DNA from 4 places in the Ectobacillus polymachus genome. Region 2 is predicted to be linked to each of the others. Evidence: riboswitches for the same ligand, from Rfam matches in the RefSeq annotation. Region 2 holds a riboswitch; each other region holds the start of a gene.
The links. A riboswitch is a leader RNA that binds a small molecule or an ion and turns the genes downstream of it on or off. The one in region 2 is predicted to bind thiamine pyrophosphate.
Positions count from the first base shown of each region.

Region 1: linked by a shared signal. The riboswitch ahead of thiC (phosphomethylpyrimidine synthase ThiC) and the one ahead of ACM5BR_RS14060 (ABC transporter ATP-binding protein) in region 2 are both predicted to bind thiamine pyrophosphate.
Region 3: linked by a shared signal. The riboswitch ahead of ACM5BR_RS04485 (solute carrier family 23 protein) and the one ahead of ACM5BR_RS14060 (ABC transporter ATP-binding protein) in region 2 are both predicted to bind thiamine pyrophosphate.
Region 4: linked by a shared signal. The riboswitch ahead of ACM5BR_RS16025 (MTH1187 family thiamine-binding protein) and the one ahead of ACM5BR_RS14060 (ABC transporter ATP-binding protein) in region 2 are both predicted to bind thiamine pyrophosphate.

Region 1 is NZ_JBLREB010000002.1:85,502-90,774, reverse strand. Features, by position in the region: gene ACM5BR_RS11065 (hypothetical protein) at 20-484, shown strand; gene ACM5BR_RS11060 (class I SAM-dependent rRNA methyltransferase) at 542-1,738, opposite strand; gene thiC (phosphomethylpyrimidine synthase ThiC) at 2,104-3,828, opposite strand; TPP riboswitch at 4,030-4,143, opposite strand; gene ACM5BR_RS11050 (H-type small acid-soluble spore protein) at 4,281-4,457, shown strand; gene ACM5BR_RS11045 (CAP domain-containing protein) at 4,493-5,257, opposite strand.
Region 2 is NZ_JBLREB010000003.1:2,597-7,869, forward strand. Features, by position in the region: gene ACM5BR_RS14045 (DUF3965 domain-containing protein) at 1-270, shown strand, start outside; gene ACM5BR_RS14050 (hypothetical protein) at 300-647, opposite strand; gene ACM5BR_RS14055 (SH3 domain-containing protein) at 674-1,801, opposite strand; TPP riboswitch at 2,167-2,272, shown strand; TPP riboswitch at 2,320-2,420, shown strand; gene ACM5BR_RS14060 (ABC transporter ATP-binding protein) at 2,666-3,418, shown strand; gene ACM5BR_RS14065 (ABC transporter permease) at 3,415-4,167, shown strand; gene ACM5BR_RS14070 (ABC transporter substrate-binding protein) at 4,176-5,153, shown strand; gene tenI (thiazole tautomerase TenI) at 5,163-5,273, shown strand, end outside.
Region 3 is NZ_JBLREB010000001.1:869,865-875,137, reverse strand. Features, by position in the region: gene ACM5BR_RS04495 (acyl-CoA reductase) at 1-951, opposite strand, end outside; gene ACM5BR_RS04490 (LuxE/PaaK family acyltransferase) at 966-2,075, opposite strand; gene ACM5BR_RS04485 (solute carrier family 23 protein) at 2,072-3,385, opposite strand; TPP riboswitch at 3,554-3,662, opposite strand; gene ACM5BR_RS04480 (BH0509 family protein) at 3,890-4,036, opposite strand; gene ACM5BR_RS04475 (DJ-1/PfpI family protein) at 4,728-5,273, opposite strand, start outside.
Region 4 is NZ_JBLREB010000004.1:189,539-194,811, reverse strand. Features, by position in the region: gene ACM5BR_RS16035 (ABC transporter substrate-binding protein) at 1-287, opposite strand, end outside; gene ACM5BR_RS16030 (ABC transporter permease) at 326-1,123, opposite strand; gene ACM5BR_RS16025 (MTH1187 family thiamine-binding protein) at 1,071-1,391, opposite strand; TPP riboswitch at 1,472-1,572, opposite strand; gene ACM5BR_RS16020 (PAS domain S-box protein) at 1,769-3,520, opposite strand; gene ACM5BR_RS16015 (succinate CoA transferase) at 3,881-5,273, opposite strand, start outside.

The sequences.
Region 1 (5,273 bases), on a different contig from region 2:
CTACTTAAACGGAGGCAGCATGCTAACTTTTCAAGAAAAACTTGCTATTATTGCATCATTCCCTGAATTAAAACGAAAAGACGTATCACTCGGCCGAATTAATTTTCATTACGAAGAAAGTACGTCAGATAAAAAGAACGTTGTGTATCATCTACACCCAAATGGAAATGGCTTTGTCTATGCTGAACATTTACAAGGATTTGTAACCAATGATAAAGGATTTGTAAACATTCGCGACTTTTCCGAAGACGATCTTCGTTCTATCCTAGAACGTTCGATTCGTGGCCTATCCAAATCCATTGAAACAGAAGCAACGATTCAAGAAGAGGAAGAGTGGATAAACGAAGATGGCCATACCCTTATCCTAATGCAAGAAGATGATATGTGGAATGTATATGCTGGAACGTTACTAGACGGAACGTTTCACTCCTACAACCAAGCACTTGGCTATTTGGATGAGGAAGGATTTACCCGCCGCTCGTAACATTCTACTATTACAAAAAGGGTCGTTTCTCTCGTATAGAACGACCCTTTACATGTATTACTTCATCTTTTTTATAAATACAACCTTAAGATAATTTCCCTCTTTATATTCCTTTATCGTCTTAAAATCAGATGGCAAGGAGAACTCTTCTAAAATTTTGTAAGATGTACTTGTTTCATAAAATGCCTTATCAATAAATTCCTTAAATTTATGCATATCAAATGTACTGCAGTTTGTAGAGGCTACGATAATTCCATTCTTTTCTGTAATTGCTATCGTTTCTTTCAATAAGTTCGTATAATCCTTGGCTGCACTAAATTTGAATTTCTTCGATTTAGCAAAGCTAGGCGGATCAAGAATGACCATATCGAATGTAAGCTTCTTGCGCGCTGCATATTTAAAATAATGAAATACATCTTCTACAATAATATCCTGTGCCTCATAATCAATATCATTTATGCTAAATTGTTCAATCGTCTTTGCTAAACTTCGATTTGCTAAGTCCACACTGGTTGTTTTTATAGCTCCCCCTAAAGCTGCGGCTACAGAAAACGCTCCCGTATACGAAAACATATTTAAAACCGTTTTTCCTTTTGCATACGTATCTCGAATTGTCCGTCTCACATCTCGTTGATCAAGGAATACACCAACCATCGCACCATCGTTTAAATATACAGCAAAGCATATTCCATTTTCTTTGACGATAATGGGAAACTGTCCTCTCTCACCCGTCACAAAATCATCTTCATCCATATACTGTCCCTTTGTATCAAAACGCTTTTTCTGATAGATTCCCTTATATTCCACGATGTTTTGCAGGGACTGAATCACATAGTCTTTAAACGCATAGATTCCTTTGCTATACCAATTTATTACGTAATAGCCATCATAGTAATCAATAATTAAGCCGCCGATTCCATCACCTTCACCATTAAATACACGAAATGCTGTCGTTTGTTCATCCTTATAATAAGGTAATCGGTGATGGATTGCTTGTCGTATTTTTTCTTCAACAAACGTTTGATTAATGACTTCTGCTTCATTTCGACTCAATACCCATCCGTATCCTTTATTTTGCTTACCATAATAGCCTGTTGCTAGAAATTGATTTCTCTCATCCACCAATCGAATGATTTCTCCTTCATCATGAAGGTTCTTGTCATTTGCAATCGCATCCTTGGTAAGCAATGGATACCCTCGTTTTATTTTATTACTATATTTTGATGTAACTGTTACACTCGTTTCAGTCTTCATTTCGTTCATCCAATCTATTATTTATGTGTTTATTTTAACAAGAATAGGCTGATTTCATTTTAGTATCTCAATCATATTACTTTGGCGGTACAGATAAGTCAAACGACCTTATTGAAAGTATTAATAATTAAAAAAACCATCTTTTTTAGGAATCGTTCCTAGAAAAGACGGCTCATGAAGTTCTGTACTAGTAATACGTGCTCTCAGAATACCCACACTTCTGACACACCCTCATTACTGTAGTTTCCTGAAATATATGGTTACAGCTACAATAAATCGATTGAATTTTATCTTCCATTTCGCGAATTTCATTCTCTAAGCTTTCTATTTCACGCTTTAGCTTTTGTATTTCCTTAAGGTTATGATTATCGATAAATTTCGGATCCATTATCAACAAATTCCTTAGCTTTTTGTTTCATTCCTTCTACAGCTTCTTCTTTCGAAAGTTTTTCCTTTTCCATTCCTCGAATATCGTGAGAAATTCTCATCGAACAAAACTTTGGTCCGCACATGGAACAAAAATGAGCTGTTTTTGCCCCTTCAGCTGGAAGTGTTTCATCATGGTATTCTCTTGCACGTTCTGGATCAAGTGATAAGTTAAATTGATCGTTCCAACGGAATTCAAAACGCGCTTTCGATAAAGCATTATCTCTAACCTCTGCACCAGGGTGTCCTTTCGCTAAATCAGCAGCATGTGCAGCAATTTTATAAGTAATAACCCCTTCACGAACATCATCTTTATTTGGTAATCCAAGATGCTCTTTTGGCGTTACATAACAAAGCATAGCTGTGCCAAACCAACCAATCATCGCAGCTCCAATAGCGGATGTAATATGGTCATATCCTGGAGCGATATCTGTTGTTAATGGGCCTAATGTATAGAATGGTGCTTCATGACAAATTTCAAGCTGCTTATCCATATTTTCTTTAATCTTATGCATTGGTACATGACCTGGGCCTTCAATCATTACCTGCACATCATGCTTCCATGCGATTTTCGTTAATTCTCCTAATGTTTCAAGTTCAGCAAATTGAGCTTCATCATTTGCATCTGCAATAGAACCAGGTCGTAATCCATCGCCAAGCGAAACAGAAATATCGTATTGTTTTAAGATTTCACATATTTCTTCAAAGTGTGTGTATAAGAAGCTTTCTTGATGGTGTGCTAAACACCACTGTGCCATAATCGAACCACCGCGGGATACAATTCCCGTTGTACGTTTTGCTGTTAATGGAACATAGCGTAATAAAACCCCAGCATGAATCGTAAAGTAATCGACGCCTTGTTCAGCTTGTTCAATTAACGTGTCGCGGTACACTTCCCATGTTAAGTCCTCTGCGATTCCGTTCACTTTTTCAAGCGCTTGATAAATAGGTACTGTGCCGACTGGAACCGGAGCATTACGAATAATCCATTCTCTCGTTGTATGAATATTTTTACCTGTTGATAAATCCATGATTGTATCTGCGCCCCAACGAGTCGCCCACGTCATTTTTTCAACTTCTTCCTCGATAGAAGAACCGACTGCAGAGTTCCCAATGTTTGCATTTATTTTTACATAAAAATTACGGCCAATAATCATTGGTTCACTTTCCGGATGGTTAATATTTGCTGGTATGATCGCTCTTCCCTTTGCTACTTCATCGCGAACAAACTCCGGATCCATATTTTCACGAATCGCTATATACTCCATTTCCGGAGTAATGATTCCTTTTTTAGCGTAATGCATTTGCGTCACATTCTGTCCTGCTTTTGCACATAACGGTGTTGTATTTCGATTCGGGAACCATTCAAGGTTTGCACGAATATCGCCTTCTGTGAATCCATTATCTACAGGTTTGATATCTCTTCCTGGATATGTCTCAACATCATTACGTTCTAAAATCCATTCTTTACGTAATTTCGGCAGCCCGTTTCTAATGTCAATCACACATGCTGTATCTGTATAAGGACCACTCGTGTCATATACTTGAACAGGAGCATTTTCTTCTTCACTAAAAGAAGTAACGGTCCGACTTAATTCGATTTCTCTCATGGGAACCTTTATATCTGGTCTTGACCCCTCAACATACACCTTTTTACTCCCCATAAATTGGGATTTCAACTCGATATTGACCTCTGTTTTCTTTTGCAATGTAACTTCCCCCTTAAAAATAGATATTGAAACCTAGGAGTTACAGCATAGGTCCATCCCTATATAAATGAGAAGGAAAGACAATAAAAAAAGTTCTGTTTACACAGAACCTGGTTTATCGTCAAAAAGTAGTAGCGTACTAAAAAACAAATAACAGACGCCTTCGTACTACTTCCCTACGCTGGTATGATCCAGATCAGGTTCAAAGGGTCAAAGAATTATGTGCATTCTTTTCTCAGTCCAAGCATATGGACACCCCTAGTAGAGCTTACGTTTTTACATATTTTGTTTTCGTGTTAAATATATCATAAAGTTTAGAAAAAATAAAATGAATTGATTTTTTTTGCATATGTACCGTTTTCATCACAAATACTATAAAGGATTTTTTTATAAGGAGGAGATGAAGTATGAACCAACAACGTGCAAAAGATATCGCTGCTTCACCTATTATGGCAAATGTTACGTACAATGGCGTTCCTATTTATATCCAAGAAGTGAATGATAATTCCATGGCTAGAATTTATCCCCTGCATCAACCAGAACAGGAACAAAGTGTACCTATAAGCAGCTTAATAGAACATTAAAAACAAGTAGGAGGTTAATCCTCCTACTTGTTTGTTTATTTACCAATGAATTCTTGTGACCAATAATCCTTCGTTGTTGTATGGCCTACACCAATTTTCGTGTAGTTTGCATTTAAAATGTTAGCACGGTGACCCGCACTGTTCATCCAAGCTTGTACAACTTCCTCTGGGGAAGTTTGTCCTTGGGCAATATTTTCACCAGCATAAGAATAAGTAATACCAAATATTCTCATCATATCAAATGGTGATCCATACGTAGGGCTTGTGTGAGAAAAGTAATTTTTGTTAAGCATGTCATTTGATTTCTCTTGAGCCATACTTGCTAATGTATTATCAATTTGAAGATCAGGAAGACCATTTTTACGTCGCTGATCATTTGTTAATTGAACAACCTTGGCTTCCGCGCTATCAACAGCCGCATTAGCAGGTGCCGGTGGCGCCGCTGGTTTTGGTGCAGTAGTTCCTTGGTATTGGCATGGACATAAACCAGTATTCGTCGTATATTGCGGAGAATATGCAACGGGAGTTGGTGTTATATTTCCTTTACCTGTGTTAGAGCGCATGTACTCATTTTTTGGTACATTATCTGTCGGAGTACCTGTAGTTCCTGGTGTTCCTGTAGTTCCTGGTGTTCCTATAGTTCCTGGTGTTCCTGGACGTGCTGACTGATTGGTAGTAACCGGATTTTGTCGATTGTCACTTGCAGTGTTCATTCTGTTTGTGTTATATCCACAACCACTTATCCCAAGTACAAGAACGGAAAGAACAGCAATTTTTGAAACATAATAAAAAATTCTCACCTAAATCCTCCTTCAT
Region 2 (5,273 bases):
AAATATAAGGAATTTATAGGAATGTTATTATCCTATATTCCATTTTTCCAAATGATTCATGTTCGAAAACAAACTGAATATTTTCAAGAAGTACTGAATGTAAGCAAAGGAGTTTCATATAAAGAAGAAATTCTACGTGAATATGTATTTTCACAAGTTATGGATGAGAAAGGTGGTTTTTTAAATACTTTTTATTACCATAATTGCAAAAGTATAATTGAGGAAATCCTTACCTATTGGTGTACGCCTGAGCAAAGAAATGCCCTTTAATCTATCATATTTTCATGTAAAGTAAAAACTCATCTGTATACGGATGAGTTTTTACTTTCATATTCCCTATTTGTCGCCAAGAATGTAGAATTATGCGGGATGATCAGAAGTACTGCAATAAAGAAGATTGCAAACATGGAAGACAAATGCATTCCATTTTCCATAAGAGCAACGGTGCTAACTGCTATAAAAAAAGATAACTTGTATGTAATGGCTAACCAAGATGCAAGTTTTACTTGAAGCCATTCCAATAAAATTTCGCATAACACAAATAAAACTAAAATAATTAAGAAAGCAAGACTCGCATTAAAAATAAATAGACAACAAATCAGTCCTACTAATGACAACGATTCTAAAAATATAGGTGTATCTTTCATTCGAGCTTCCTCCACATTACCTGACGTTATTTTTTTAAATATTGGAGAGGATCAAGGGCATTAGATTTTGCATAATTCCATTCGCCTTTATGAAGCTCAAAGTGTAAATGTTGTCCAGTAGCTTCGCCTGTACTTCCCATGTATCCGAGAACTTGTCCTTGGTTGACAGTATCTCCTTCACTAACGTAACGATTCTTCATGTGAGCATATACGGTCTCATATTGTTGTCCATTAATATTATGTTTAATAAATACAACATTTCCATAACTAGAAGAATAGTAAGAGCGAGAAACTTTACCAGAAGCAGCCGCAAGAATTTGAACATTTCCAGGTGCTGCAATATCAACTCCGTAGTGAAAACTTCCCCATCTAGGACCAAATGTACTGGTCACGGTACCGCTAGAAGCTGGCCATTTAAAAATGGATGCGCTTTGTGAAGGAGAATTGCTAGGTGGATTGGATGAAGAAGGCTTTGATGTAGAAAGATAATCTTTCGAAACATATCCTTCAGACCCATTGTATTGAATTTTATACCAATTTCCAGACTGTCCGGTTACTGCTACTTTCTCCCCGTTAGATAAAACATTAATAATGCTATAGTTCGATCCAGGACCTGATCGAAAACGTAGTGCATCTGCATTTACATAGTAGGTAGTAGTTCCTTGAATAGAGGAAGAGCCATTAGAATTAGAAGATGGAGTAAGATAAGCTTTGCTAACATAAGCTGTTTGATTGTTGTATGTAATTTTACACCAACCATTGTTCTCTGCTTCTACGGTAACCTCTTCCCCGCTACTTAATATACCTATAATAGAAGAGCTAGTGTTTGCCTCGCTGCGAACACGAAGTGCATCAGCCGTCACTTTTTGCTTGGAAGAAGATGAAGAAGATACGGTTACGAAATCTTTACTAACATATGCGTCTCGACTATTATATGAAATTTTGTACCAATTACCGCTTTCCCCAATAATGCTAATCTTAGTTTGGTTTGGAAGTGCCCCTAATCTGTCATAAGAAGTACCAGGACCGGTTCGTACATTTAAATATGTTGCATTCACAGTTCCTGTAGTATTTGCACTAGCATGCACGGAATCTGCAACAAAAGGTAACGCAGCTAATGCAACGGATGAAACAAAAAAAGTACGAGCTTTCATAGTTATTCCTCCTATTAGAAAAATAGCAAATTAAAAAACTATATATGAAAATATCATAGTTTAATTAATAAAAAAGATATATCCATATATATTATTATATTTATTGGATTATTTTTCAATGTAATTATAATAGTTTTTGTTATTTTTACTATTTTTCTGTTATTGTTTATATAAAAAACAAAAAAATATCAAAAAAATGTAACAAAACATGGTTGACAATTAACAATTGTTAACCAATAAAATAGTTTAATCGTGAATTGTAAGATTATCATCGATATGTGTAATGTTTTTCAAATAATGTTTCAAAAAATAGTGAAGCAGTTGCAGAAATGACAACATGGTGTTACAATATGGTCACAATTTAATGAAATTGCTAGGGGAGCTGGTGTAACCGGCTGAGAGGAGACCGTAAGTCTTGACCCTTTACCTGATCTAGATAATTCTAGCGTAGGAAAGCAGACTGACTTATACAAGCCTACTTTTCTATCTAGAAAATAGGCTTTTTAATTTTTATATTGTGAATCCACTAGGGGTGCGAAGAAGCTGAGAGAGGCGAAGACCTTAACCCTTATAACCTGATGTAGGTAATACTAACGAAGGGAAGTGGCGTAGAATGACAAATGATATTTGTTGTTATGCAGCCGCTTCCATTTGAGAAAGCGGTTTTTTTCATTTCGCAAAGCAGGATGCGATAAGAGCCGTATTCTTACATATGGGGTTATGCGGAAATAGGTAAGCGCTTAAGTAAAATTTCAGGGAGTGCTGATCATCCCTACTTCTGGAAAGTTTCACTTTATGAATAGCCGTTTTGAATATTTGGTTGGGATATGGCATATCGCAAGGAGATGCAGGGATTTGAAGAGCATGATTCAATTTCATAATGTAACGTTTGCGTATGAGGGAGAAAAACAGAACATACTGCAACATGTAGATTTGGATATAAAGGCAGGTGAATTTATCAGCATTATTGGACCAAGCGGATGTGGAAAAAGTACTATTTTTCGGTTATTAACTGGTCTAGAGGAGGCAACTGAAGGAGAGATTATCATCCAAGACAGTAAGGTACAGCGTGGAAGCCGTACCGTTGGTTATATGCCGCAGACCGATTTATTGCTGCCATGGCGGAATATTTTAGAAAATGCCGCTCTCTCGATTGAGTGTCAAGGAATAAAAAAGAAGGAAGCAGAAGTGAAAGCATTTGAATATTTAGAGAAGTTTGGCTTACAAGGATACGAGCAGAAGTATCCAAAGGATTTATCAGGAGGTATGCGGCAACGTGTATCCTTTCTGCGAACATTTCTAACAGGCAGTGACATTTTGCTGCTTGATGAGCCGTTCAGCGCATTGGATGCGATTACGAAAGTAAGCATGCAAGAATGGCTATACGAGCAATGGATAAAGTGGAACAAAACGATTGTATTCATTACACACGATGTAGAAGAAGCTTTGTTTTTATCACAACGTGTATTTGCAGTAACGGAAAAGCCTATTTCCTCCATACGGGAGTTTACCGTACCTTTACCTAAAGAGCGAAGCAGACATGATCTAAGCAGAATGGATATTGTTCAAATGAAGGATGCATTACTCGATCTGTTGCAAGGGAAGGTAAAACAATGAAAAAGTTAAACTATTATTTGCCTTCTATCATAATTGTGACGCTATTTTTAGTAGTTTGGGAAATTGGAGCAAGAATGGTTAATATCATGTATATATTGCCATCGCCAAGTTCTATTTTTCAGAAAATATGGGATCTTCGCTCTATTTTGTTCACGGTTCATTTAACTGCAACGTTAACTGTCGTGCTAATTGGTCTAGCCATATCGATTGTACTGGGAGTTGGTCTTGCTGTTTCGATGAGCTTACACCCTTTTGTAGAGCGGGCCTTTTATCCATTGCTAATGGCATCGCAAACAATACCTATCACTGCGCTTGCTCCGTTGTTTGTGCTCTGGTTTGGCTATTCTATTTGGAGCAAGGTAGTGGTAACGGTACTTATCACTTTTTTCCCGATTGCTGTGAATACCTTCGATGGACTCCGTTCTACAAAGCGAGAATGGGAGGAATTACTTACAACGTTCGGGGCATCCCGTGTAGATATCTTTTTAAAATTGAAATTACCGGCAGCTATGCCATACTTTTTTTCAGCCTTAAAGATAGCTGTTCCATTTAGTATTATTGGAGCGGCGATGGGGGAATGGTTAGGTGCACAGGCTGGCCTCGGCTATTTTAGTAAACGTATGATGACACAGCTTGATGGTGCAGGTGTATTTGCTCCAATTTTTATTTTATCTTTATTAGCTATTATTTTTGTATGTATTGTTTCATTACTTGAGAAGAAATTTGTAGGTTGGAGGAAAGATTCTTGAAACGATTAATGTTTGTTTTCATGATTGCTGTTGTATTTGTGGGACTCGTAGGGTGTTCGAGTGGGGCACCGAAGAAAGAGAAAGAAGTTACGATTATGCTAGATTGGTATCCGAATGCTGTTCATAGCTTTATTTATGCAGCCATTGATAAAGGGTACTTCAAGGAAGAAGGTGTGAAGGTGAATGTGAAATATCCTTCGAATCCAACTGATCCTTTAACGTTAGCAGCTGCAAACCAAGTTACACTAGGAATCTATTATCAACCAGATGTTATTATGGCAAGAGCAAATGAAGGAATTCCTGTAAAGTCTGTTGGAGCTATTGTTCAATCTCCTTTAAATAATGTTGTTTCGTTAAAAGAAGCTGGAATTCATTCTCCAAAGGATTTAGAAGGAAAAACCGTCGGGTACAATGGTACTCCTTTAAGTGAACAGTATTTGAAAACGATGGTAACACAAGCGGGCGGTAATCCCGATAAAGTAAAGATGGTAGATGTAGGGTTTGATTTAGTATCTGCTCTTGTTACCAAAAAAACAGATGCAGTCATAGGTGCGTATATTAACCATGAAGTACCGTTGCTTCGTCATCAAGGCTACACACCAGAATACTTTAGTCCTGAACAGTATGGTGTACCAAATTATTATGAGCTTGTTTTTGTAACGAGTGATCAAACGTTAAATAAAGACAGAGATGCAATCGAAGCATTCTTACGCGGTGCTAAAAAAGGATACGAATTTACGAAGAAAAATCCAGATGAAGCCTTACAAATTCTATTAAATCATCAAGAAAAGGAGAATTCTCCTTTAGTTCCTGAAGTAGAAAAAGAAAGCATGAAAGTTTTACTACCGAAAATGGAAAGCAGTAATCAACCATTTCTATCACAAACAGAAGCGTCATGGACGGAACAAAGTAAATGGTTACATGAACAAGGAATAACAAAGAGTATCGTTCCTGCAAATGAATTATTTGAAAATGTTATAAGGTAGGCGATTTCGTTGAAAAAGGATGTACATCTTATTTCGAATGGTAAGCTTTCAGCTTTAGAATTTTCACACGTACTTTCTAGCGTTAAAGATGATGTAGATTATTTTCACATACGTGAACGT
Region 3 (5,273 bases), on a different contig from region 2:
TTGTGCCAATTGCTTCGGACTGATGGCTCCTCCTGTTTCAACAAGAACGGATTGTGGCGACATACAGCTTTGTTGGTCATAAATGGACATATCTTCAGCCAATTTAAAAATTGTTTCATAATAATGATCTGGCGTTAGTGCTTCCTTCCCAATTACCGCCAAACTAATTTTATGACCGTATGTTAAAAACGTTTTCGAAGGCGGAACCATTTTTTGAATCCCATCGACGGCTTTATTAGACCCATAGACGATAACCGATTCTGCAAAATCGATCGCTGCTTCCTCAAGCTCGCTCGTCCCGCCTTTCCAAGGTAAAATTGCAATCGCCTCTGCAAGTTTTTCATCTACCTCTGCCAGTGATCTTGCAAACAAGACTGGAAACAGAGGCTCAGAGGTTGAAGTCTTGCCAAGATTGGCAGATTTCAGAATAAGCCCCATAAGTAAACTCCAAATTTGGACACCTGGAACATTCCCTGAAAAAACATGAAAAATCGACTTTGGTCCATATGCCCGCGTGAATCCTCCTGATTTTCGAGGACGAAACTCATCCAGCATGGCAGGCTGGTCAAACTCTTCATCAAGAAAGCGTAATAATTCCTTCTTCCGAAACGTCCGGATATACCTTTTTAATTCAAGTCGGACCATTTCCGCATCATAGCCAGTAACTATTGGAATAAGCGCCTCTGCTAACTTTCGCAGCGGGTATTCTGGAACGAGCCATTTGGAGACTGCCTGATCAATTTTTTCAATAATTTCATTTGTTCCCAGCTTCGCTAAATAGTGGTCCCGGTTCTTTTGCACGGTACTCCCGATCATTTGGATTTGTTCACTTGTTAAAAGTGGATATTTTAATAGAAATGATCTGTCTGCTGTCGCAATGGTTTCTTCGCGAAAAGAGGTTAATTGTACCTCTTTTGGCAGCCAATAAGCAGGAATCTCTTCTATGTCCAAGATGCCGTTCCCCCTCATTTGTTCGCTTGGATTAACTGGTCGACTGCAATCGAGCATCCTCTTGCTTCCGATCCTTTTACTCTTCCTAGTAAAACAAACCCGTTTTTTGTTTTGTATCCAATATCTTCTGTTAAAATAGCTAGAGATGAATTCCAGTTCGCCAGATCATAGTGAGCAATGACCCCAACATCTCCATCTTTGACCGGTTCTAGTGTATTCGTATCAAGTACAAGCGTTTTAACCCAGGCAGGGCCAGCTTTATCAAAAATAACCTCTCCGTCCAAATAGGATGAAAGAATGGTTTGATCATACATTTGCGAGCATAACTCCGTCATCCCGTACATATTGATGCACTTGGTTCTTCCAACCTGAAAAAATTCCGCAAAATCTTCATATAATTTTTCCATTTCCACTTCACGCGATTGACCTTTAAAGCCGCCGGTATCAAAAATAAGGCTGCCGCTTCCCAGCTTAAACTGAAGATTCGCTTCTTTTAAATAATCGAGTAAATGAACATAAGCAAAGGTAGCCCCCAGTAACATAACAGGTTCCTTCCGCTCCTCACATTCCCGTAATGCTTCCGTTAATCCTTTCATATCTAAGCCATTTTCATGGAAAAAAAACCGGCTGTTTTCTGTACCAAAGAAGGTAACAGCATTGGATAAATAGCGTGACAGGGATGAGTTTTTGTTCAGGTCCTCTGCAGGTGACAAGACAAAGGTGGTTATTTTTTCACAATCCGGCAGCACAAATTTCTTAAAAGGGTATTTCATTGACCGATCCCAGACTTCAAATGTCGGGTGATAATTTTTCCCCTTAGAATTTGGATTGGTTGTCCCGCTTGTCATAAAAACAGCCTTGACCTCATCTGCCGGCTCACACGATAACGTTAATTCCTTGAATCCTTGAATAGGGATCGGAGGAATTTGACTCCAGTGTTTCACCGTTAACGGTGTTTTTCGTTTTGCCTGGCAAAATTTTTTATATGGTTGATTATATTGAAATTGAAATTTAAAAAGCTTTAAAGCGATGTCGTTGTAATCTTTATCAGAAGAATCTTCTTCTTTGTATCGTTCAATAAACGCAATGATCTCAGTCGTAATTTTTACCGAATCCTCTCTCATTTGCTTGTCTCCTTTTTGAATAAACGAGGTATATTAATAAGCATGACGTGAAGGATAATTGATGAGAACGCAGCAATTAAAATACTATTGGAAAGAAATGTTCCTACTGTTCCTGTAACATCCTTGAAATAGGTTGGTAGACTAACCGCCAGCAAAATAGAAAGACCAGTGATCATATAATTCGTATCTGTTTTTTCCATTTTTCCAATTAAAGAGACACCGGTAAAGATCAAGCTGGCTGCAGCCGGTAAAAAGATGCCCCCAACCACTGCGTCAGGAGTTAAAGCAAGTAATGCCCCTGCCTTTGGCACAAAACCTAAAATCAAAAAGATGATACCAGCAATCATGACAGGCTGTCTTGAGCCTACACCGGTTAATCGTAAAAGACCAACATTCTGGGCAAAGGCAGTCGTTGGAAATCCCCCAATCAGCGAGGATAGCAACGAGCCGCCTGCCTCCCCGGCAAATCCATTCCTAATCCTTTTCGAATCAAGATCAATCTTCAGCATTTCGGCTGCAGCCTGATAAACGCCCATCGCTTCAATAACCGCAACCAGATAGGCGACGAAAAATGTAATAAAGGTACTCCAATGAAAGGCTAAATGCCCATATGGAAGAAACTGTGGCAGCCCAAACCAAGCTTTATCAGCGATAGCTGAAAAGTTTGTTTTTCCCAGACAAAAGGCAATGATATCCCCGACCACTAAGGCAATCAGAAATGAGAATGATTTTAATGTTCCTTTGCCAAAAAGGGATAAAAGGACAACAATCGCTGCGGTTGGAATCGACATAAGTAACGTAGTTGGTTGTGCAAAAGTAGCCATACCAGGTGTTCCGCCTAAAAATTCAAACAAGGTAAAGCTTGATAAGGAAATACCTACAATAAAAATAACCGTTCCCGAAATGACCGGTGTAAACAAGGCTTTTAATTTTCCAATTACTCCAGTAATAGACAAGATAAAAAAGATAATAGCACTAAGAAAAATACCTCCACTCGCTGCAGCAAGACCGTTCGCCTTCCCCGCAGAAATCATAATGGAGTCGAATGCTGCAGAAGGTCCTTGAACAATCGGTAAACGAACAAGCTTTGTTGCCTGGACAAGAGTTACCAGCCCTGCAGAGATAAAGATTGCATTCACAATATTTGCAGATAACGATAAAGGGAGCCCAATCATTGCTGCAACAAAAATAGGGTCGAGCCACACATTTGAAACAAACACATGCTGTAAGCCGTACAAAATCCCTTTAACTGGCGGTAATTTTGTATCAATTCCCTCTTCTAATGAATTATTTATTCTTTCTGTTTCCATTCTTTTTTCCCCTTTTGTTGTATCAGATGTTGTCACCATTTCAGCTGTCCTAAGTTTCACAAACTCGGATTTTGTTCTTTTCGTATCCTATAAACCAGCCCTTCCGTTTTTCCCCAAAATAAAAAGCCACATCCACTATTGGACCTGGCTTTAAAGGTAGAGAAAAATTTAATTTTTCCACTACTTTCCTACGCTGGTATTTCCAGATCAGGTTCAAAGGGTTAAAAAACAATGAGTTTTTCTCTCAGCCAAATAAATGGCACCCCTAGTAGTCTATTCACTTTAGTTCTTTAATCTTATACCTTACTAAAGAATACCGCAACTTTTAAATTGGTTGTAAAGATCATTTTGGTTATGCTACCAGAAACGATTAAACGGCCTGAGCCCTTTAGAATTCAGAACTCAAGCCGCTTAACGTATTTTTATTATTTCCACCGTCTACTTGACAGGGAGCAGTTCAAGGGGTAAAACGGTGCAACTTTTTTACTTAGTATTCGTATTTAATTATTCTGCAATTTCTTGAAGATGAAAATAAGTTACATTATAAATATGTTCAATCTCAGCATCTGTCATGAATATTAACGTATCTTTGTGTAAACCTTTATTCATTGCAATAAACTCGATCATGTTTTTACGTTCTTTTCTAGCCATTTTTAATTCCTCCCTTTATTGTATTAATACAGTTCTGTTTGTGTTAATTCTATTATATAACAGAAAAAGTAAGATGCAACACAAAATTTTAAAAAACCTTGAAATATTTTTATAAGGGTCTTTGAAACTGTTTTTTCTTAATCATCAAGAATTGTAGGTTTAAAATAAAGTTTGATTAAAAATATCTTATAAACACGTATTTTATAGCAGGAGAAAAGGCATTGGCTGCCAGAATATGATTTTTCAACTTTTTTAAATATCCGTATACGGCGGTTTCATGGAATCAAACGGACCACGATTTTGTATCTCGTGGTCCGTTATGCTTTTCTATTCATTGTGCCATAACTATTCTCAGCCCTCTCCAAGCTTTTCGTAGAATTCACCACGTGTTTCTTAGAGTACGTCCTCTTATAGGATTGTCTGCTTCAACGAATGTCATGAACGCTGATTTTATTCCACACTCTTCCATGATTCAGTCCTTCCCAATCTTTCGCTTTAAGATTGGTACTATGACCTCTGCTGACTTCGACTGTTCAGCTTACTTTCACAACTTCCCAGGTAAGCGCCTCAAACGGGCAGGATAGCGGAGTTGGTGGAATGTCGGGTCTCCATGGTTCGTTAATTTAATATAATGATAGTTATCGAAATGGTGAGAATAAAAAAACGCCCGAAGGCGGTAGTGATTACTGACTTATTTATACGATTTGAAAATTGTTTTCTTCATAATGAATCGTCTGTCAATACAGAAAGCTACCAACAAAGCTAGTAAACCGGTTAGAAGTACATTGCCGTAAGTTTCAAGAGGATATGGTTTGCCCTCGAGATGGATACCATTCGCACGATATTCGAATCTTTTCACCGCATGTTTGGCAGTCAAAAGGTCTTCTTGTTTAGCTAAGTCTTCCAATGGTGCTTCAAATACAAATCTGTTTGGTGAATTACTATGAATCAAAAGCGTTTCTTTAGCATTACCTTTTTCACTCCAAAGTTTTATATCTGCATTAGCGATTGATTTAGCATTGCCGCCGGGGATGATCATTTTATCTAATTTTGGTGCATTCGATATTTGATGTCGGGCCACGATATTAAGATGATGTTTAGTTGCAATAGGAGCATCTGAATTTGAAATGGTTAATACCTGTGTCGTTCCGGTGTCTCCATAAGAATCAAAAATAGAAGATAAGGATAATTCGTCCATATCATTATATAGAAGGACGCCCATCTGTTTCTTATTCCA
Region 4 (5,273 bases), on a different contig from region 2:
GCAATCGAAACCACTGGTACATCTTCTGCACGTGCGGAAGTAACATTTTCTTGATAGCTAATACCAAAGTCAGCCTTACCAGAAGCAATCATTTGTTCAACTGTAACGTTATCTCCTGGTTGAATAATATTTACATCTAACCCTTGATTTTTATAATATTCCTTTGTTTTAGCTACATAGAGTCCAGTATGATTTGTATTAGGAAACCAATCTAGTACAACCGTAACCTTCTTCAAATCCTTTGCAGTCTGTTTCGTTGGAGCAGATTGACATCCAACAATTGACAATAAAAATACAGTAATAATCGTTAATAAGATACCTTTTTTCACTTGTTGTCTTCCTTTCTATATATCCAAGGTGCAGCAATCCTTGCGAGTAATTCTACGGCAAAATAAAGTAATAATGTAATGCCGACAATAACAGCTGCAATACCAAACACACGTGAGGTTAAGAATGACTTCGTTGCACGGGTAAGCATAACACCAAGGCCTTCACTCGCACCAAGCCATTCTCCAATAATAGCCCCCATCACACTATATGTGACGGCGATTTTTAAACCAGAGAAAAAATACGGTAGCACTGCTGGAAACTTAATTTTTTCGTAAATTTGCCATGTCGAAGCTCGCATCGTCTTCATCAAATTAAGCATAGCTTGATCAACAGTTTGAAATCCTTCAAGTATGCTTAATGTAATTGGAAAGAAGCAAATTAATACAACGACAAGAACCTTGGGCAGCATCCCATACCCAAACCAAATAATAAACAAGGGTGCAATCGCTACAATCGGAACCGTTTGCGAAATAACTAATAATGGGTTTATAAGCACGCGAAATAGCGGTACCATATCCATCACAACTGCAAGCAACGTACCAAAACAAACAGCAATGACAAGACCTATTAAAACCTCATCTAGCGTTACAAGCGTATTCACAAAAAGAAGTTCTTTCATCCCGACCAGCTCTTGGACAATGGACGAAGGCTTCGGCAGAATCCACGTTTCAATATGAAAAATTGATACAATAGCCTCCCATAGGATGAGCAAGAAAAGAAGCCAAAGTATCGTAATAATACTATTTGATTTCTTTCGCTTCATAGTTTTCACGATACTTTGCAATTTTTTCATCAATTGTTACACCCGTACTTGGACGATAATGGATTTTTATAGATGTAATTGTCTCAACTGCCCCAGCATCAATACAAGCTTGTTGTGCGTTCTTAATAATCTCCAGCAATTCATCAAGATCCCCTTCAAGCGTTGTTTCCATCGCCCCTACTTCATATCGAACCCCAGACTTCTCTACCACTTCAATTGCTTTATCAACAAGCGCATACAAATTGCCTGTTTTCGCCTGTGGAACGACAGAAAATGAAATTGTAACTTGTTTAGACATACAAACACCCTCCTAAAAGATGAAAAGGCTTTCCTGCCAATGCAGAAAGCCTATTTTTACAGATTCATAGAATGTTACTACGATTCTCTGATACACTTTCCTACGCTGGCATTACCCAGATCAGGTCTACGGTCGATGTGATTTCACATCCTCTCAGCCGTTACGGCTCCCTGTATCTATTCATCTATTATTCATATTGTAACACGGTGTTACCCAAAAAACCAATTCATGAAATTTCATATATAGGCTTTTACCACTTTAGAACAGTTTATATGCTAGTAAAAAGTCAACAAAAAAGCCACTTATCACTTTAAAGAAGAAAGAAAACATTTCTCCTCATAAAGCTATAATTGGCCTAATTCCCCTAAACAGAATCATTATTTATCACTTATGATTTCCCTTCCAATTGGAAGGGAAATCGTAAAGCACGTGCCTATATCCTTTTCACTTTGCACTTCAATCTTCCCTTGATGATTCTCAATAATTTGGTATGTAACCATGAGACCGAGCCCAGTTCCTTTTTCCTTTGTTGAATAAAAAGGGCGGCCTAATTGATCTAGTTTTTCTTTCGGGATTCCTTTTCCTTGGTCGCATATGCGTATGGTGGCGTATTCTTGTTGTTTTTTTACGTTTGTAGAGATTATTCCGCCTTTATCCATTGCTTCAATTGCATTTTTAATTAAATTAATAAAAACCTGCTTTAGTTGACTGCTATTGCAGTATACAAAAATAGTTTCTTCCGCTTCACTTACAATTTGAACACCTTTCAATACCGCTTGCGCTTCTAAAAGAGTCGTCACTTCATGAATAATTTGATTAATGGAACATACAGTAAAGGTAGAAGCTTGCGGTTTTGCGACCATTAGTAGCTCGCTTAATATCGTTTCAATACGATTAAATTCAGAGTCCATAATTTCATAGTATACTTCCTTATGACTGTTATTCACTCTCATAAGTTGTAGAAATCCTTTTAAAGATGTGAGTGGATTACGAATTTCATGAGCGATTCCTGCGGCGAGCTGCCCAACAGCAGATAATTTCTCTGATTGCCTTAGCATATCTTCCGTTCGTTTTCGTTCACTTACATCGCGAAATGTAATGACCGTTCCAACGATTTTTCCTTGTTCACAAATCGGAGTAGCTGTATACTCTACCGGAAAGGTGCTACCATCTTTTCTCCAAAAAGTATCCTCTACCACCTGAATCTCGTAATTGCAACTTGCTAACGGATAGCCCGTTTGATTGATACCAGAATGAAGAGAGTAAGTACGAAATTCTTCCTTCACGAAGCCCGTCATTCGCTGTGCTGATTGATTCCAGAATATTATATTTCCTTTCAAATCAATCCCATATATTCCTTCTGCCACAGAGTTTAGGATTAATTCGTTTAAATCATTTAGCCGAGCAATTTCCGTTTTCGAAAATTTCGCCTCCGAAATATCCTTTGCAATGCCATAAATACCGATGATTTCTTGATTTGCAATAACAGGATTTAGTAACAAATCCACATCAAGCATTTTATTATCTTTGTTCTGAATCCTAACTTCTACGTTAAGTCTTTCCCCTAAAGATGCCTTTTCCACAGATTGAATGGCTTCCTCATCATGACAAATCATAAAGAAGGAATTCATAATCATTTCATCAGATGAATATCCAGTTAATTCAACGAACTTTTGATTTACTGCGAGTATCGTTCCCTCTAAGCTCATTAAAAAAACAATATCAGGATGATAATCAAAAAGCGAGTTATGATAGTAAAGTGTTTCTTGAATCAACTTTTTGTTCATTGTGATGTCTTGAAATTGTATAACGTAGTAGTCTTGGACTTCGTAGGCTTTTATTTTAAACCAACAATGTAGAGGTGGATAATATTCTTCAAACTCAAAATACGTTTGATGAACAAAAGCATTTCTATACTTTAAAAATATACGTTTTGCATCCTTATTTATCTTTAAAATATTTTTCCCTATTATCTCCTCCTTCTTGACCTGCAGAAGACGTTCTGCCTCCCTATTCATAAACGATAAATTCCCTTTATTATTAAGGCAGAACACTCCATCCCTCAGCATGTCTAAAATACTTTGTTGAATAATTACGTTATTATCGGAATTCATCCTATTAATAAACAAATAGAATTCTCCTTTCACAAAGTATTTATGCGTTACTCCATATTCTGTATTTCAACTTTTATTCTATCAAATATATTCCAAGTTTGATAACTACATTTTTGTAAATAAATGTATGGTTGAGTATGAAATAACTTATCTATCCATTACTAAAAACTATAAAGAAATTTTGCAATCAATAAAGGATTATACCCTATCTTTGTAGTAATAGTAATATAATGGAAATTTATTAATTAATATTCGTTACAGATTCCCATCCACCTTCCTCTAATAGAAATAACTTGTTTTCTAAAGAGAAAGAGTGATAGATAAAGAAGCTACACTTGTATTGCGTGTAGCTTCTTAGAACTCTATTTCATTTTTTTACGCTTTAACTTTACTTTCTTTTTCTTCAAGCATAGTGCCGTTCTTTGCAAAATTTGTATGCCAAGAAAATGCTTTTTCTAACACATGTGGTGTATGACCACCACGGAGCATTGCTTCATTGAAGTATTCTAGTAGTTGCGACCGGTACATTGGATGTGCACAGTTTTCGATAATAACGTGTGCACGTTGTTTAGGAGTTAATCCACGGAGATCAGCAACACCTTGTTCTGTTATTAACACGTCTACGTCATGCTCAATATGATCAATATGAGATGCGAATGGAACAACACTCGAAATTTTACCATGTTTCGCTATCGATTTTGTTACAAACATTGTAAGGCGGCCACTACGTGTAAAATCTCCAGATCCCCCGATACCATTCATCATATTCGTACCCATAACATGAGTAGAATTTACATTTCCATAAATATCAAACTCAAGGGCAGTATTAATTGTTATTAATCCAAGTCGACGTGCAACCTCGGGATTATTTGAAATTTCTTGAGGACGCAAAACAATTTTATCTCTATAATTTTCTAAATGATTGAATACATGATCCATTTTAGCTTGCGATAATGTAAAGGCCCCGCCAGATGCAAAACGAATTTTTCCAGCATCAATACAATCAATAACTGCATCTTGCAATACTTCAGAATATAGAGTTAAATCTTCAAACTCTGAATCTAGGAATCCATAGAATACTGCATTCGCAACAGAACCTACACCTGATTGAAGAGGCGGTAATGGAAGTGGTAATTTTCCGACTTTTACCTCTTTACGTAAGAAGTTAATTAAATGATTTGCAATCATCTTCGTTTCTTCGTCGGGATCCACTAATGTTTTAGCTGTATCTTGTTGTTCCGTTATTACAATTCCTTTAATCTTTTCAGGATCTACTTTGATATATGGATTACCAATTCTTTGGTCTACTGCAGTTATTGGAATTGGCGTACGTCCTTCGTGTGGACCAGGATTGTATACATCATGAAATCCTTCTAAATCAATAGACTGAGCCGTATTTAATTCAACAATTACTTCCTTTGCCATTTCTACGTAAATACTACTATTTCCACCTGAAGTTGTTGGTACAATATAGCCTTCTTCTGTGATAGAAAGCGCTTCCACCACAGCGATGTCAACAGAGATTATTTGGTTACGCAGCATGTCTGCTGTATCAGATAAGTGAGTGTCCAAATACTCAACATTTCCATTATTGATTTCCTTACGCATCGTTTTATCAGATTGGAAGGGAAGACGAAGACCTACAATACCAGCTTCTGCTAATACTTTGTCAATTGCCGGTCCAACAGAAGCACCTGTATAAACATTAATTTTAAAGGGTTCACCCGAATTTTTTGCTCGTTCAGCTAGGGCAACTGGGACTACTTTA